2 regions of the Rhizobium sp. WYJ-E13 genome follow, and region 1 is predicted to be linked to the other one. Evidence: riboswitches for the same ligand, from Rfam matches in the RefSeq annotation. Region 1 holds a riboswitch; the other holds the start of a gene.
The links. Region 1 has a riboswitch for S-adenosylmethionine ahead of KQ933_RS00780 (O-succinylhomoserine sulfhydrylase). Riboswitches for the same ligand answer to the same signal wherever they lie in the genome.
Positions count from the first base shown of each region.

Region 2: linked by a shared signal. The riboswitch ahead of metA (homoserine O-succinyltransferase) and the one ahead of KQ933_RS00780 (O-succinylhomoserine sulfhydrylase) in region 1 are both predicted to bind S-adenosylmethionine.

Region 1 is NZ_CP076853.1:154,734-161,817, forward strand. It holds gene KQ933_RS00760 (aspartate aminotransferase family protein) at 1-77, shown strand, start outside; gene argF (ornithine carbamoyltransferase) at 122-1,039, shown strand; gene KQ933_RS00770 (Hsp33 family molecular chaperone) at 1,131-2,123, shown strand; gene apaG (Co2+/Mg2+ efflux protein ApaG) at 2,124-2,516, opposite strand; gene KQ933_RS00780 (O-succinylhomoserine sulfhydrylase) at 2,761-3,945, opposite strand; SAM riboswitch at 3,992-4,070, opposite strand; gene KQ933_RS00785 (2'-deoxycytidine 5'-triphosphate deaminase) at 4,144-5,238, shown strand; tRNA gene KQ933_RS00790 (tRNA-Gly) at 5,299-5,372, shown strand; gene KQ933_RS00795 (hypothetical protein) at 5,383-5,664, opposite strand; gene KQ933_RS00800 (methyl-accepting chemotaxis protein) at 5,981-7,084, opposite strand, start outside.
Region 2 is NZ_CP076853.1:3,808,325-3,815,408, forward strand. It holds gene KQ933_RS18920 (SIS domain-containing protein) at 1-606, opposite strand, end outside; gene KQ933_RS18925 (GntR family transcriptional regulator) at 603-1,376, opposite strand; gene KQ933_RS18930 (aldose epimerase family protein) at 1,488-2,510, opposite strand; gene metA (homoserine O-succinyltransferase) at 2,651-3,574, opposite strand; SAM riboswitch at 3,622-3,699, opposite strand; gene KQ933_RS18940 (ABC transporter ATP-binding protein/permease) at 3,848-5,689, shown strand; gene KQ933_RS18945 (DUF5666 domain-containing protein) at 5,740-6,369, opposite strand; gene KQ933_RS18950 (VOC family protein) at 6,536-6,934, opposite strand; gene KQ933_RS18955 (ABC-F family ATP-binding cassette domain-containing protein) at 7,038-7,084, opposite strand, start outside.

The DNA.
Region 1 (7,084 bases):
AGGCGCGCGAAGGGATTTCCCGTATCGAGCATGCCGCCGAAAGCATCCGCGCCGCCAAGGTCAAGAAGACCGCTTGATAGGATATTGCCCCGCCCGCCGGCGGGCGTAGCAGGTAAAGAACATGGCTTCCCCGAAACATTTCCTCGATCTCTCCGCAGTCACCGCATCCGACCTCAGAACCATCATGGAGGATGCCAAGCTGCGAAAGCAGGCATTCAAGGCCGGCACCGCCGACAAGCCGCTCGCCGGCAAGATGCTGGCCATGATCTTCGAGAAGCCGTCGACCCGAACCCGCGTCTCCTTCGATGTCGGCATGCGCCAGCTCGGCGGCGAAACGCTGTTCCTGTCGGGCACCGAAATGCAGCTCGGCCGCGCCGAGACGATCGGTGACACCGCCAAGGTTCTGTCGCGCTATGTCGATGCGATCATGATCCGCACGACCGAGCACAGCCGTATGCTGGAGCTCGCCGAGCATGCCACCGTGCCTGTCATCAACGCGCTGACGGACGATACCCATCCCTGCCAGATCATGGCCGATGTCATGACTTTCGAAGAGCATCGCGGCCCGATCAAGGGCAAGACGATCGCCTGGACGGGCGACGGCAACAACGTGCTGCATTCCCTGGTGGAAGGAGCCGCCCGTTTCGGCTACCGCATGAACATGGCCGTACCCCTTGGTTCCGAGCCGAAGGATCACTATTTGAACTGGGCCCGCAATGAGGGCGCCGAAATCATGCTCTACCATGATGCTGACCGTGCGGTCGCCGGCGTCGATTGCGTGGTGACCGATACCTGGGTCTCCATGAATCAGGAACATCGGGCTCGCGGTCACAATGTCTTCCAGCCTTATCAGGTCAATGCGCATTTGATGGCGCAGGCCGGCAAAGACGCATTGTTCATGCATTGCCTTCCCGCTCATCGCGGTGAGGAGGTGACGGACGAGGTGATCGACGGCCCACAATCCGTGGTCTTCGATGAAGCGGAAAACCGTCTTCATGCGCAGAAGTCGATTCTTGCTTGGTGCCTGGGCGCGATCTGAACCATAATCGGATGTCGCGAGTCCAAAACTCGCGGCTGCGCAAGCAGCCGGTGCGCTAGCCGGCTGCTCTGACAAAACAGGAGTGAAAGCCATGGCAGAAGCTGCCGCCGCCCTCGGCGAGTTCGATTTCGCCGGCGATGATCATGTCGTCCCTTTCCAGGTCGAAGGGCTGGATGTGCGCGGTCGCGCCGTCCAGCTCGGCCCGATGCTGGATTCAATCCTCGAACGTCATCATTATCCTGCGCCCGTCGCCCGCCTTCTGGCGGAAGTGGTGGTGCTCACGGTGCTGCTCGGCACATCGCTGAAGTTCGACGGCAAATTCACCGTTCAGACCAAGAGCGACGGTCCCGTCGACCTGCTGGTCGCCGATTTCTCGACGCCGGAAAACGTCCGGGCCTATGCCCGCTTCGATCAGGCCTCGCTCGACAAGGCTATTGCGGCAGGCGAAACCGAGCCGGAACAGCTTCTTGGCAAGGGTGTGCTCGCCTTTACCATCGACCAGGGCAAGTTCAGCCAGCCCTATCAGGGCATCGTCGCGCTTGACGGTACCTCACTGGAAGATATCGCCGGCGTCTATTTCCGCCAGTCGGAGCAGATCCCGACGCGTGTGCGCCTTGCCGCTGCCGAGCTCTTCGATCGTGACGATCATGGCAAGCCGCGTCACCGCTGGCGGGCAGGGGGCCTCGTTGCCCAGTTTCTGCCGGAAGCGCCGGAGCGTATGCGCCAGGCCGATCTTCACGGCGGCGATGGCGACACGGGCGAACGCGCCCATCTCGAAGACGATGCCTGGGCGGAAGCCCGCTCGCTCGTCGAAACCGTGGATGCCGATGAGCTGACCGATCCGCTGGTCGGCACGGAACGCCTGCTGTTCCGCCTCTTCCACGAACGCGGCGTGCGCGTCTACGATCCGCGCGCGGTCTTCGATCGTTGCAGCTGTTCGCGGGAAAAGATCGGCAACGTGCTGAAGGGTTTCAGCGCCGAGGAAGTAGAGGAAAGCCAGGAAAACGGCGAGATCGCCGTAACCTGCGAATTCTGCTCCACGACCTATCGCTTTCCGGTAAACGAGGTTGCACCGGCGGAGTGATCAGTTCAGCACCCTGAGCAGGCCGGGTGAATCCAAGGAGAAGGCGGGGATGTCGACATCGAACAGCTCGCCTTCGTCCGTCTCCATCTGGTAGTGGCCGAACATCAGGCCGGATGGCGTATCCAGCGGACAGCCCGATGAATATTCGTAAGTATCGCCTGGCTGCAGCCGCGGCTGTTCGCCAACGACGCCGGGGCCGCTGACCTCGTCGATCTGCCCGTTCTGGTCGGTAATATTCCAGTAGCGGTTGACGAGGCGCACGGCTATGTCGGAGTTGTTGGCGATGACGACGCGGTAACCCCAGACATAACGATCATCGTCCGGATCGGATTGCTCCTCCAGATAAAAGGGTTCGACAACCACTTCGATGTCTCGTGTGAGGGCGCGATACATGCCTTACACCTTAGTCAAGATATGTTACCCGTATCTTATAAGAGGCCCCATCCGTCAAGAAATGGGACAGTGATCGCGGCCTCGCCACCCCAGTTGGGCGGTCTTTCGTTCATTAAGCCTAACTCTCGGTGTTAATTTCAAGGCAAATGCTGCTGTCGCGGCATGATCCCTGGCATTCTACTCTTTGAAACTCATGCATCGGACCGAAAATCGATCCCGATTTTCGGGCCGATGCATGAAAAGATCAGGCCGAAACCTTGGACAGCGCGCGGGCGAAATCCTCAAGGAGATCGTCCGTGTCTTCGATGCCGGCCGAGAGGCGCACCGTGCCCGGCGAAATGCCGAGTTCGGCGCGGGCCTCATCCGTCAGGTTCTTGTGCGTCGTCGTGGCCGGATGAGTGATCAGGCTCTTGGAGTCGCCGAGATTGTTGGAGATCTTCACGATCTCAAGCGCGTTCTGCAGCGCAAAGGCCGCTTCCTTGCCGCCCTTTAGCTCAAAGCAGACGAGCGTCGAGCCGCCCGACATCTGCTTGGCGATGATATCGGCCTGCGGATGGTCCTTGCGGCCGGGATAGATGACCTTGGCGACCTTGCCCTGATCGGCCAGGAAATCGGCGATCTCAGCCGCGTTCTGCGTCTGCTGCTTGACGCGCAGCGGCAGCGTCTCGATGCCCTTCAGCAGTGTCCAGGCATTGAAGGGCGACATGGCCGGGCCGGTGTGGCGGAAATAGTCATGCAGGTTTTCGTCGATCCATTCCTTGTCGGAGAGAACCACGCCGCCGAGGCAGCGGCCCTGACCGTCAATATGCTTGGTCGCGGAATAGACGACGATATGCGCGCCGAGCTCCAGCGGCTTCTGGAAGAGCGGCGTCGCAAAGACGTTGTCGACCACGACCTTCGCGCCGATCTGGTTGGCGAGCTTGGCCACACCGGCTATATCGACCACTTCCAGCGTCGGATTGGTCGGGCTTTCCAGGAAGAACACCTTGGTCTTCGGCGTAATCGCCTTTTCCCAGTTCTCCAGATAGCGGCCGTCGACCAGCGTGCAGTCGATGCCGTATTTCGGCGCCAGCGTCTCGACCACCCAGCGGCAGGAGCCGAAGAGGGCACGGGCGGCAACGATATGATCGCCGGCCTTCAGCTGGCAGAGAATGGCGGCGGTGACGGCGGCCATGCCGGAAGCCGTGGCGCGGGCATCTTCAGCGCCTTCGAGAGCGCACATGCGCTTTTCGAACATGTCGTTGGTCGGGCTGCCATAACGCGCATAGATGAAACCTTCGGTTTCGCCCTTGAAGCGCGCCTCTGCTGCCTCGGACGTATCGTAGACGAAGCCCTGCGTGAGATAGATTGCCTCTGACGTCTCGCCATATTGCGAGCGCAGCGTTCCGCTGTGGACGAGTTGGGTTGCCGGGCGCCAGGTCTTGCTCATGCCATCACCACTTTCAAACAACAAAAAAACCGGCCGCAAAAGCAGACCGGTTTTCAACCCGGTCTTTTTAGCCACTTGTTTAACGTGGCTGCAAGCCGACCGGCCAAATCACCACGGGATAAATTTGCAATACTGCCGTTCTGCGCTTGCGTCAATTCCCCGACTTTGGTTTTGTCGGCGGCAGATTATGGATGGAGCATGATGGCTCGCGAAACTGGAATTCTGGCCGACCGCGCGATAGCAGCGCTGTTTGAAACGGGGCGTCTTCAAAGCGAACGCGAGCTTGATCGTGACCAGATCCAGCCCGCAAGCCTGGATCTGCGGCTGGGCGCCAAGGCTTTCCGGGTGCGCGCCAGCTTCATGCCCGGCCCGTCGCATCTCGTCTCCGACAAGCTTGACCGGCTGAGCCTGCACGTCATCGACCTCTCCGAAGGCGCGGTGCTGGAAACCGGCTGCGTCTACATCGTACCGCTGATGGAGCGCCTCGATCTGCCGGCCGACATGTCGGCTTCGGCCAATCCCAAAAGCTCGACCGGCCGGCTCGATATCTTCACCCGTGTCATCACCGATTACGCGCAGGAGTTCGACAAGATCCCATCGGGCTATTCCGGCCCGCTTTATCTCGAAATCAGCCCGCGCACCTTCCCGATCGTCGTGCGTCGCGGCTCGCGCCTGTCGCAGATCCGCTTCCGCGTCGGCCATTCGGTTCTCGGCGAGCCGGAGCTTTTGAAGTTGCACGCAACGGAAACGCTCGTCGCCGCCAAGCAGCCGAACGTCTCCGGCGGCGGTATTGCGCTGTCGATTGATCTGACAGGCGACGAGGAAGGCCTGATCGGTTATCGCGGCAAACACCACACGGCCGTCGTCGATGTCGACAAGAAGGCCCAGCACGATATCTTCGACTTCTGGGAGCCGCTCTATAGCCGCGGCCGCAATGAGCTGATCCTCGATCCGGACGAATTCTACATTCTCGTCTCACGCGAGGCCGTGCACGTTCCCCCGCACTATGCGGCGGAAATGACCCCCTTCGATCCGCTCGTCGGCGAATTTCGTGTCCATTATGCCGGCTTCTTCGATCCCGGCTTCGGCCATGCGCCCGCCGGCGGGCGCGGCAGCCGCGCCGTGCTGGAAGTACGCAGCCACGAGGTGCCCTTCATCCTCGAAGACGGCCAGATCGTCGGCCGCCTGATCTACGAACACATGCAGGAACAACCATCGAGCCTCTACGGCTCGGGCCTCGGCTCCAACTATCAGGCCCAGGGTCTGAAACTGTCGAAGCATTTCCGCATCTGATCTGCGGTGATTGCCGCGACTTGACAGCGGCGGCCATCTGTTGGAAGTCTCAAGTGGTTGGCGGGTGTAGCTCAATGGTAGAGCAGCAGCTTCCCAAGCTGAATACGAGGGTTCGATTCCCTTCACCCGCTCCAGTTACCCTCCTCAATCGCGTCCGAAAATATTGATCGGTCGGTACTGGCGGTGCGCAATCGCCAGCGAACGGTCCGGACGGATGATATAGGTCTCCTCGACCTGCCGGCCGTACTGGTCGATGAAACTGTGCGGGAAGGTCGATCCAATTGGCGACTTTGTCAGTTTCGTGCGCGGCTGGCCGTTGTAGGTGATGCTGCCGGGAATGGGCTCGATGCCGGGGCCGGTATATTCGACGGTGGTGCAGCCGGCGAGCGCCAGCGCGCCGATGAGGCTAAATGCGATCAGTTTCATCTCCGGAGCCTTTCTGTCCGCGGCACGGTGTCATTGTACCGCAAATCGCGGAAAGCTCACGACACAAACGGCACGCATGTCTTCAACCCTTCGAGAAGAGCTTTGGTAAGGTCACCGCCGGTCTGACTTCGCTCCTCTGAAGTCGCTCGGCCGGCCTTATTGCCGCTTTCGGCTCGATCTGCGGCGGCTGGCTGTTTTATTGCACGGCGCCCGGTAACGTGCTCATCGACGTCGGCTGGTGGCCGCAAGCCTGAAAAGGCCTGAAACGAAAATGGGCGGCCGGAGCCGCCCATTCTCATTCGATCAGGTTGTCAGCTCAGAATTCCGTCCAGTCGGCTTCCTGGCTGCTGGATGGGGCGGCAGTGCTGTTCGCACCGAAGGCGCTGGCGAGCTTCTGGCCAAGGGCGCGTGCCGGCGAAGCCTTCGGGCGTGCGGTGCTTTCGGCAACGCGGACCGGGGTTCTGGCGGCCGGCCGTGCGGCAGCGCGTGGCGCGGCCGATGTCGTCTGGATCGGCGTGGCTGCAACGAAGCCGCCGGTGCCCGTCAGGCGGAACTGGCCGAGCAGGTTGTTGAGTGCCGTCGCTTCCGTGGCAAGGTTATGGCTTGCCGCGGTGGATTCCTCGACCATCGCAGCATTCTGCTGCGTGCTCTGATCCATGCTGTTGACCGCAGTATTGATCTCCTGCAGGCCGATTGACTGCTCGCGCGAGGCTTCGGCGATCGCATGGACGTGCTGGTTGATTTCCTGCACCTCGTGGACGATCGCATCAAGCGCCTTGCCGGTTTCGCCGACCAGCGAGACGCCGGTCTGCACATGCGTGCCTGATGTGGTAATCAGCGCCTTGATTTCCTTGGCGGCGTTTGCAGAGCGCTGGGCGAGTTCCCGGACTTCCTGTGCGACGACCGCAAAGCCCTTGCCGGCTTCACCGGCGCGCGCAGCTTCGACACCGGCGTTCAGCGCCAAGAGGTTCGTCTGGAAGGCGATATCGTCGATGACGCCGATGATATTGCTGATCTCGGCGGAGGACTGTTCGATCTGATGCATGGCAGCGACAGCCTTGCGGACGACGTCGCCGGATTTCTCGGCGCCAAGGCGGGTTCGGGCGACGAGTTGGCTTGCCTCTTCGGCCCGCTTTGCTGCGTCCTTTACCGTCGTGGTGATCTCCTCGAGGGCTGCTGCCGTTTCCTCCACGGAAGCGGCCTGCTGCTCGGTGCGCTTCGAAAGCTCGTCGGCGGACGACCGGATCTCGTTGGCGCCGGCGCTGATGGCGCGGGCATTGGAGCCGACCGTGTGCATGGTCTCGTTGAGCTTTTCGACCGAGTTGTTGAAGTCCTGGCGCAGCGCGTCGAGATGCGCGACGAAAGGCGTTTCGATGTGCGAGACGAGGTCGCCCGCCGAAAACCGGCGCAGCCCGTCGCC
Region 2 (7,084 bases), 700 kb from region 1:
GAACAGAACACTCTCGGCAGCAGCCGTATCGATGCCCGATGTCGCAGACAAAGCGGCCGGCAGCTTCTCGATCGCGGCTTGCAGATCGGCCTTGCCGCCGATCGCAGCGGTGACGCCGGCAAGGGCGGCAACGGCTGCAATGAAGGACTTGGTCGCGGCAACGCTCTTTTCCGCACCCGCATTGAGGCCGAGAACGATATCGGCCTGCTTTGCGAGCGGGCTGTCGGTGACGTTGACGACGGCGATCGTCGTCGCTCCACCCTTCTTGGCCGCTTCCTGCAGCGCCACGATATCGGGGCTGGCGCCAGACTGGGAAACGGTGAAATGGATGCCACCCTTCAGATGCAGGGGCGCATTATAGACGGAAGCGATGGACGGACCGATCGAAGCGACTGGCACACCGCAGGTGATTTCGAAGAGATATTTGAAGAAGGTCGCGGCATGGTCGGAAGAGCCGCGCGCCGCTGTCGTCACGACACTTGGGCGGGTGGACGAGAATAGCCGGGCGATTTCGGCGAAGACCGGCTTTTCCTTTTCGAGCAGGGTAGCAACCACTTCGGGCGACTGGCCCGCCTCCTGCAGCATCAGCGACTGGTTCTCACTCATAGGTCATCTCCAATTCTCAGTTCGGCGACGAAATCATAGGCATCGCCACGATAATGCGAGCGGGTGTATTCGACGACGCGCTGGTCTTCCAGGCGTGAAACGCGTTCGATCAGAAGGGCCGGCGCGCCGGCCTTGACATCGAGAATAGCCGCCGATGACGGATCAAGCGTGACGGCCGTCAATCGCTGTATGGCGCGTACCGGCTTGTGGCCACTCTGGGCGAGCGCATCGTAGAGCGAGCCTTCACCGCCGGCGTCCTCGCCAAGAAACTTGACGGGTACGACGGCGCGCTCGATTGCGAGCGGCAGCCCGTCGGCCAGACGAAGGCGGTCGAGCCGCAGCACCGGTTCGTCGACGCCGAGGCCGAGTAGAAAGGATTCTTCCGGGGATGGATTGTTGACCGTGCGGGACAGGATCTTCGCTGCTGGCGAGCGCCCGCGCGAACGCATATCCGCAGAGAAGGAGGAAAGTCGCCAGAGCGACTGTTCCATGCGCTCTACCTTGCTGGAAACGAAAGTGCCACTGCCGTGACGCGATTCCAGCGCACCCGATGTCATGAGATCGCGATAGGCCGTCCGCACTGTGACGCGGCCGAGCTTCAGTGCTTCCGCCAGATCGCGCTCGCCGGGCAATGCCGTGCCGGGTTTCAAGAGGCCTTCCTGGATGAGGCCGGTCAACGCCTGCGCCAGCCGCTTGTAAAGCGGTCCTGCTGCTGCTTCGTCGTGCAGCGCGCGGCCCTTCAGTTCTGCGATCAGACTGGTTCTATCCATGAGTATTTAATAGAACCTATTTAGAACCAATCGGCAAGCGGATTCGTTCCGTCAAAGAAAAACCCTCGCAGGGCGCCGCGAGGGTTCATTGATCCAGATGAGACGACGAACTCAGTTCTTCGCGAAGATGTAATCCGTTTCCTGACGCAGCACTTCGCCTGGGCGCAGCACCGCATTGGGGAAGCCCTGGTGATTGATCGCGTCAGGCCAGATCTGTGTTTCCAGGCAGAAGCCGGCGAAGGGACCATATTTACGGCCGCCGAGACCCGGCACAGGCACGTTGAGCTTGAAACCGGCATAGAACTGCACGCCCGGCTCTGTCGTGCGCACTTCCAGCGACACACCGGAATGCAGGCTGCGGGCAAGCACGACGGAGCGCTTGGCCGTGCGCTCGCTCGATAAGCAGAAATTGTGGTCGTAGAGGGCCTGCTCCTGCCTGACGAAGCGCTTCATTGGCGCCATCTCGCGGAAATCGAACTCGCTCCCCGCAACAGGGCGGATCTCGCCGGTCGGTATCTGCTTCTCACTGGTCGGCAGATAGTGGTCGGCGGCGATCATGATGTCATGCGCCAGGGCATCTTCGCGGCCATCGAGATTGAAATAGGAATGCTGGCAGACGTTGGCGATCGTCGGCTGGTCCGTCGTCGTCTCGTAATTGACAGAAAGCTCGCCATTGCCGTGCACGCGATAGGTCGCCTGGATCATGCAGTTGCCGGGATAACCGGCGCGGCCATCGCGGTCGACGATCTTCAGCACCACGCGGTCGGCCTCATGTTCAACGATCGTCCAGACGAGCGTACCAATATTGTTGCTGCCGCCATGAAGATGCGTGACACCCTTCTCGTTGAGTTCGAGTTGGTAAGCCTTGCCGTCGAGCGTGAACTTGCCATCGCCGACGCGGTTGGCGCAGCGGCCCGGCGTTGCCCCGAAGAAGGGCGAATGGGCGAGGTAGCTGCTGAAATCCTCGAAGCCGAGCACCAGCGGCGCATCATGGCCCTCCAGCCGCGCGTCCTGGATAACCGCGCCCCAACTCAACACCTTGACCGTCAGTCCGCCACCGCGGATGACGACGCGATGGACGGTCTCCCCCTCCTTGGTCTGTCCGAAAACTTCCCGTTCCAATTTGTCCACCATGATCGACGCTCACTCCATCCCTACGATTCAGGAACCGGAACCTGCCCCCATTCGCTGCAAATCGCAACCGGGCGGACCCGGAAAACAAAACGCCGTCTCAGAAGTGCGACGGCGCCATTTCTAAACCCACCCTGTAACGCTCAGATGTCCGAGCCGATCTCTTCGATATCGTAGGGCGTCGTCTGGTAGATCTCATTGATCCAGTTGCCGAAAAGCAGATGCGCATGGCTGCGCCAGCGGTTCTGCGGCGCAAGTGCCGGATCGTTATGCGGGAAGTAATTGTGCGGCATTTTGATCGGCACGCCGGCATTCACGTCGCGGAAGTATTCGTCCGAGAGAGACGTGGAATCATATTCGACGTGATTGAAGATATAGAGCCGCCGACCCTTCGGCTCGTGGACGAGACAGACGCCCATCTCGCTCGATTCCATCAGGATCTCGAGGCCGTCGACCTTCTCGATGTCGGCCCGGCGCACCTCGGTCCAGCGCGACACCGGAACCTCGAAATTGTCGGAGAAACCGGTGAGATAGACGGAGGAGGGCTTGAGGTTGCTGTGGCGGTAGACGCCGAAGGCCTTTTCCTTCAGCTCATACTTCGGCACGCCGTGGAAATGGTAGATCCCTGCCATCGCGCCCCAGCAGACATTCATGGTCGAATGGACGTTTGTCTGGGTCCAGTCGAAAATCTGCTGCATTTCCTTCCAATAGGTAACATCCTCGTAGGGCAGCGTCTCGATCGGCGCGCCCGTGATGATGAAGCCGTCGAACTTGCGGTGCTTCACTTCCTCCCAGGTCTGGTAGAAGGCAAGCAGATGTTCTTCAGAGGTATTCTTGGCCTTGTGATTGCCGACGCGGATCAGCGAGAATTCCACCTGAAGCGGCGAAGCGCCCACAAGGCGCGCCATCTGCACCTCGGTCTTGATCTTGTTCGGCATGAGGTTCAGCAGCCCGATCTGCAGCGGGCGGATATCCTGACGGATGGCCACCGTTTCGGTCATCACCCGCACGCCCTCATTCACGAGGGTTTCGAAGGCGGGCAGCGTATCGGGGATCTTGATGGGCATTGCGGTCAACTCGATCAAAATAAAAAACCGGCGGCGAATGAATCGCTACCGGCCCGCACGCGGCCCTTTAGCGACTTATTTAACGTGGCTGCAAGCCGGCCGGCCAAATCACCACAGGGCATTCTAGATAGCGCCAGTCCGGCTTCGAATCAACTGTCAATGCAGATAGCTGCAAAAGCCATCACGCTTTCTTTATGGGTGGCGGAATCTGTTGATGGACCAGTGACGCCCCCATGTTATTAATATAAGGATGGGCGGATTTGGAAACTTGTAATGGCAAATAACATCGAAAGGGGGAGGGGCATCCAGAGTCAGGACCGGGTAGGGTATGATCTCAGCCTGACATATCGGCTTGGAGTGATGTTCTCCGCATTCTGGAATTCGCAGGTCCGCGGCAAGGTGGTGGGGCTTGCGGTCCTGCTTGTCGTCATCATCCTGGCGACAGCCTACGGACAGGTGATCCTCAACGAATGGAACGCCCCCTTCTACGATTCACTCGAACGCCGTGATCTTGGAGAGTTCTTCCACCAGCTCGAAATCTTCGCGATGATCGCCGGCGCGCTACTGCTGCTCAACGTGCTGCAGGCCTGGCTGAACCAGATGACTGCGCTCTATATGCGCGAAGGGCTTTCGCGCGATCTCGTCGATCAATGGCTGAAGCGCAAGCGCGCCCTCAAACTCTCCACCATCGGCATTCTCGGCGTCAATCCGGACCAGCGGCTGCATGAGGACTCCCGTAACCTGGCCGAAAGCACCACCGGTCTCGTGCTCGGCCTCCTGCAGTCGACCATCCTGCTTGTCAGCTTCATCGGCGTGTTGTGGGAGCTTTCGAGCGGCTTCATCTTCCATATCAGCGGCTACAGTTTTTCCATTCCCGGCTACATGGTCTGGGCGGCAATCTTCTATGCTGCATCGGCCTCGGTACTGAGCCAGGTCGTCGGCCGCAAGCTTGTCAAGCTCAATGCAGACCGCTTCTCCAAGGAAGCCGAATTGCGCTTCGCGCTGATGCACGCCAACGAGAACATGCCGGCGATTACAGTGGCGCACGGCGAGGAAAACGAGCGCAAGCGCATCAATATCGACATCAGCAACGTTCTCGCGGTTATCAAGCGTCTCGCCATGGCCAATACCAACCTCACCTGGGTTTCGGCAGGTTATGGCTGGCTGGTCATCGTCATTCCGATCATCGTTGCAGCACCTGCCTATTTCTCCGGTGGCCTCACCTTCGGCCAGCTGATGATGTCGGTCGGGGCCTTCAACCAGGTCAACACGGCACTGCGCTGGTATGTCGCCAACTTCGGCCCGATCGCCGAATGGCGCGCCACGCTGATGCGCGTCACCGATTTCCGCCAGGCACTGCAGGAGATGGACGACGACTTCGATCTGAAGGATGCCATCGTATATGAGGAAACCGCAGCGGATACGTTGACGCTGAAGGATGTCGTCATCGTCGCCAAGCTTGGCGAGGACATCGAGGATTGCGGCGGCTTCCGGATACGCGAAACGGATGTTACGATCAAGGCCGGCGAGAAGGTCATGATCAACGGCGATCACAGTGTGAATCGCCGCCTGCTCTTCCAGGCCATGGCCGGCCTCTGGCCGTGCGGCAAAGGTACGATTGGTCTGCCGCCGATTGCCGACATCCTGTTCATCCCGCAGGTCGCCTACGTCCCCGGCGGAACGCTGCGTGAGGCAATCTCCTTCCCCGAAAAACCCGAGGCCTATGACACCGCGACCATCGAAGCCGCGCTTGAGGCTGCCGGTCTGCATGCGCTGGTTGCCCGACTCGACAGCCGTGCGCGCTGGGACAAGCTTCTCGACGCCGACGAGCAAAAGGCAATCGGCTTTGCCCGCCTGCTTCTCGTCAAGCCTCGTTGGGTCGTTTTCGACGAAGTGCTCGAGGGCATGGAGCCGGAATGGCAGCATACGATGACAAAGCTGCTCGCCACTATGCCGGACACCGGCATGATCTATATCGGCCGCTCGGAGACCTATCTGGAAGCGCTGCAGCCGCGCACATTGCATCTGCTGGCGCTGCCCTCGAAATCCGAGGAAGAACCAGTAGTTTCGGTTCTCGGGTCAAGCGCCGCGGCGGCTCGCGCCCCGGCGCTTTAAGGCAATTCCCGTAAAATTGTGTAGCGGTTTTGCGTCCGGAACTGTGTGTCTTACATTGGCGGCATCACGCCGTGGACGCCGACGGTGACCTGCGCGGCCGAGATGCTGCCGTCGGCGGCCTTTTCCGCCATGACGATGACGCCGGCACCCGGCTTCAGGTCGTCCTTCGTCGCCGGCGCAAAGGTGACGATCGGCGTGCCATCGGCAATCGAGATGATCTTTTCCTTGCCTTGATAGGTGAGCGTGATCATGTGGCCGTCGACGGCCTTGACCGCATTGCTGACGGTCGCATTCGTCATCGAGCTGTTCGGCTGCACGTCCCACGGACGGTTGCCTTCGCCGGTACCCTTCATCGCTGCCGGGAAAATCAGCACCTCGATGGCACCATCGGGACCTGAGCCTTTCGGCAGGGAGGCGACGCCGACGAAATCGCCGACCTTGATGTCGTCAACCGACGCATTCCTGATGCCGGCGACCTTCCAGCCCGATTTGAGTGCCACCGTCGTCTCATTGCCCTCGCGGGTCTTGACGGTCAGTGTATCGCCGCTCAGGCTCTCGATCGTGCCACGCACGCGCATGTGCTGCGTTTCCTGCGCGCTCGCCGCCTGCGAAAGGCCGAGCACGACACAACTGCTGGCAGCAAGCGCCATGAATAGTCCGGTATAGGATTTGCGAGACATGTGACTCTTCCTTCTTGCCTCTGATCGGCACGGTCCCGGCTGCCGGGGCGGCACTCTATACCGCATGACGCAACACTGACGAATCAAGGAAAAGTGAGAGAAAATGGACTCCGGCAACTCGATCCCGGATACCGGAAGTCCACACCAGATCTTTGGAAATACCGGCTCAGCCGGCAGCAGACATATCCATATACATGATTTCCCAGACATGACCGTCGAGATCCTGGAAGCTGCATCCGTACATCGGACCCATGTCGAGGATCGGCTTCCAGGGCTTGCCGCCGGATGCCAGTGCCTTCTTCAGGTAGTCATCTACCTCGGCGCGGCTGCCGGCCGAAAGGCAGGTCAGTACTTCCTTGCCCTTGGACGTATCGGCGATATCGCCTTCGATGAACTGTTGGAAATGACCATGGGTCAGCAGCATCACGTAGATATTTTCCTCGACGATCATGCAGGCAGCGTCGTCGGTGGTAAAATTCGGATTGTAGGAAAAGCCGAGTGCCGAGAAGAACTCCTTCGACTTGACGAGGTCCTTAACCGGCAGGTTCACGAAAATCATGCGCATGAAAATCTCCCTTATGACGTGGCGGCACCATGCCGTCGATCACGCTCGGCCCAAGGACGGCGAATAACCACCCGATCCGACATTCAGGAAATTTTTATTCCGATCAACCTTCCAGCTCTTCCCGCAACATTTCGAGCTCCAGCCATTCCT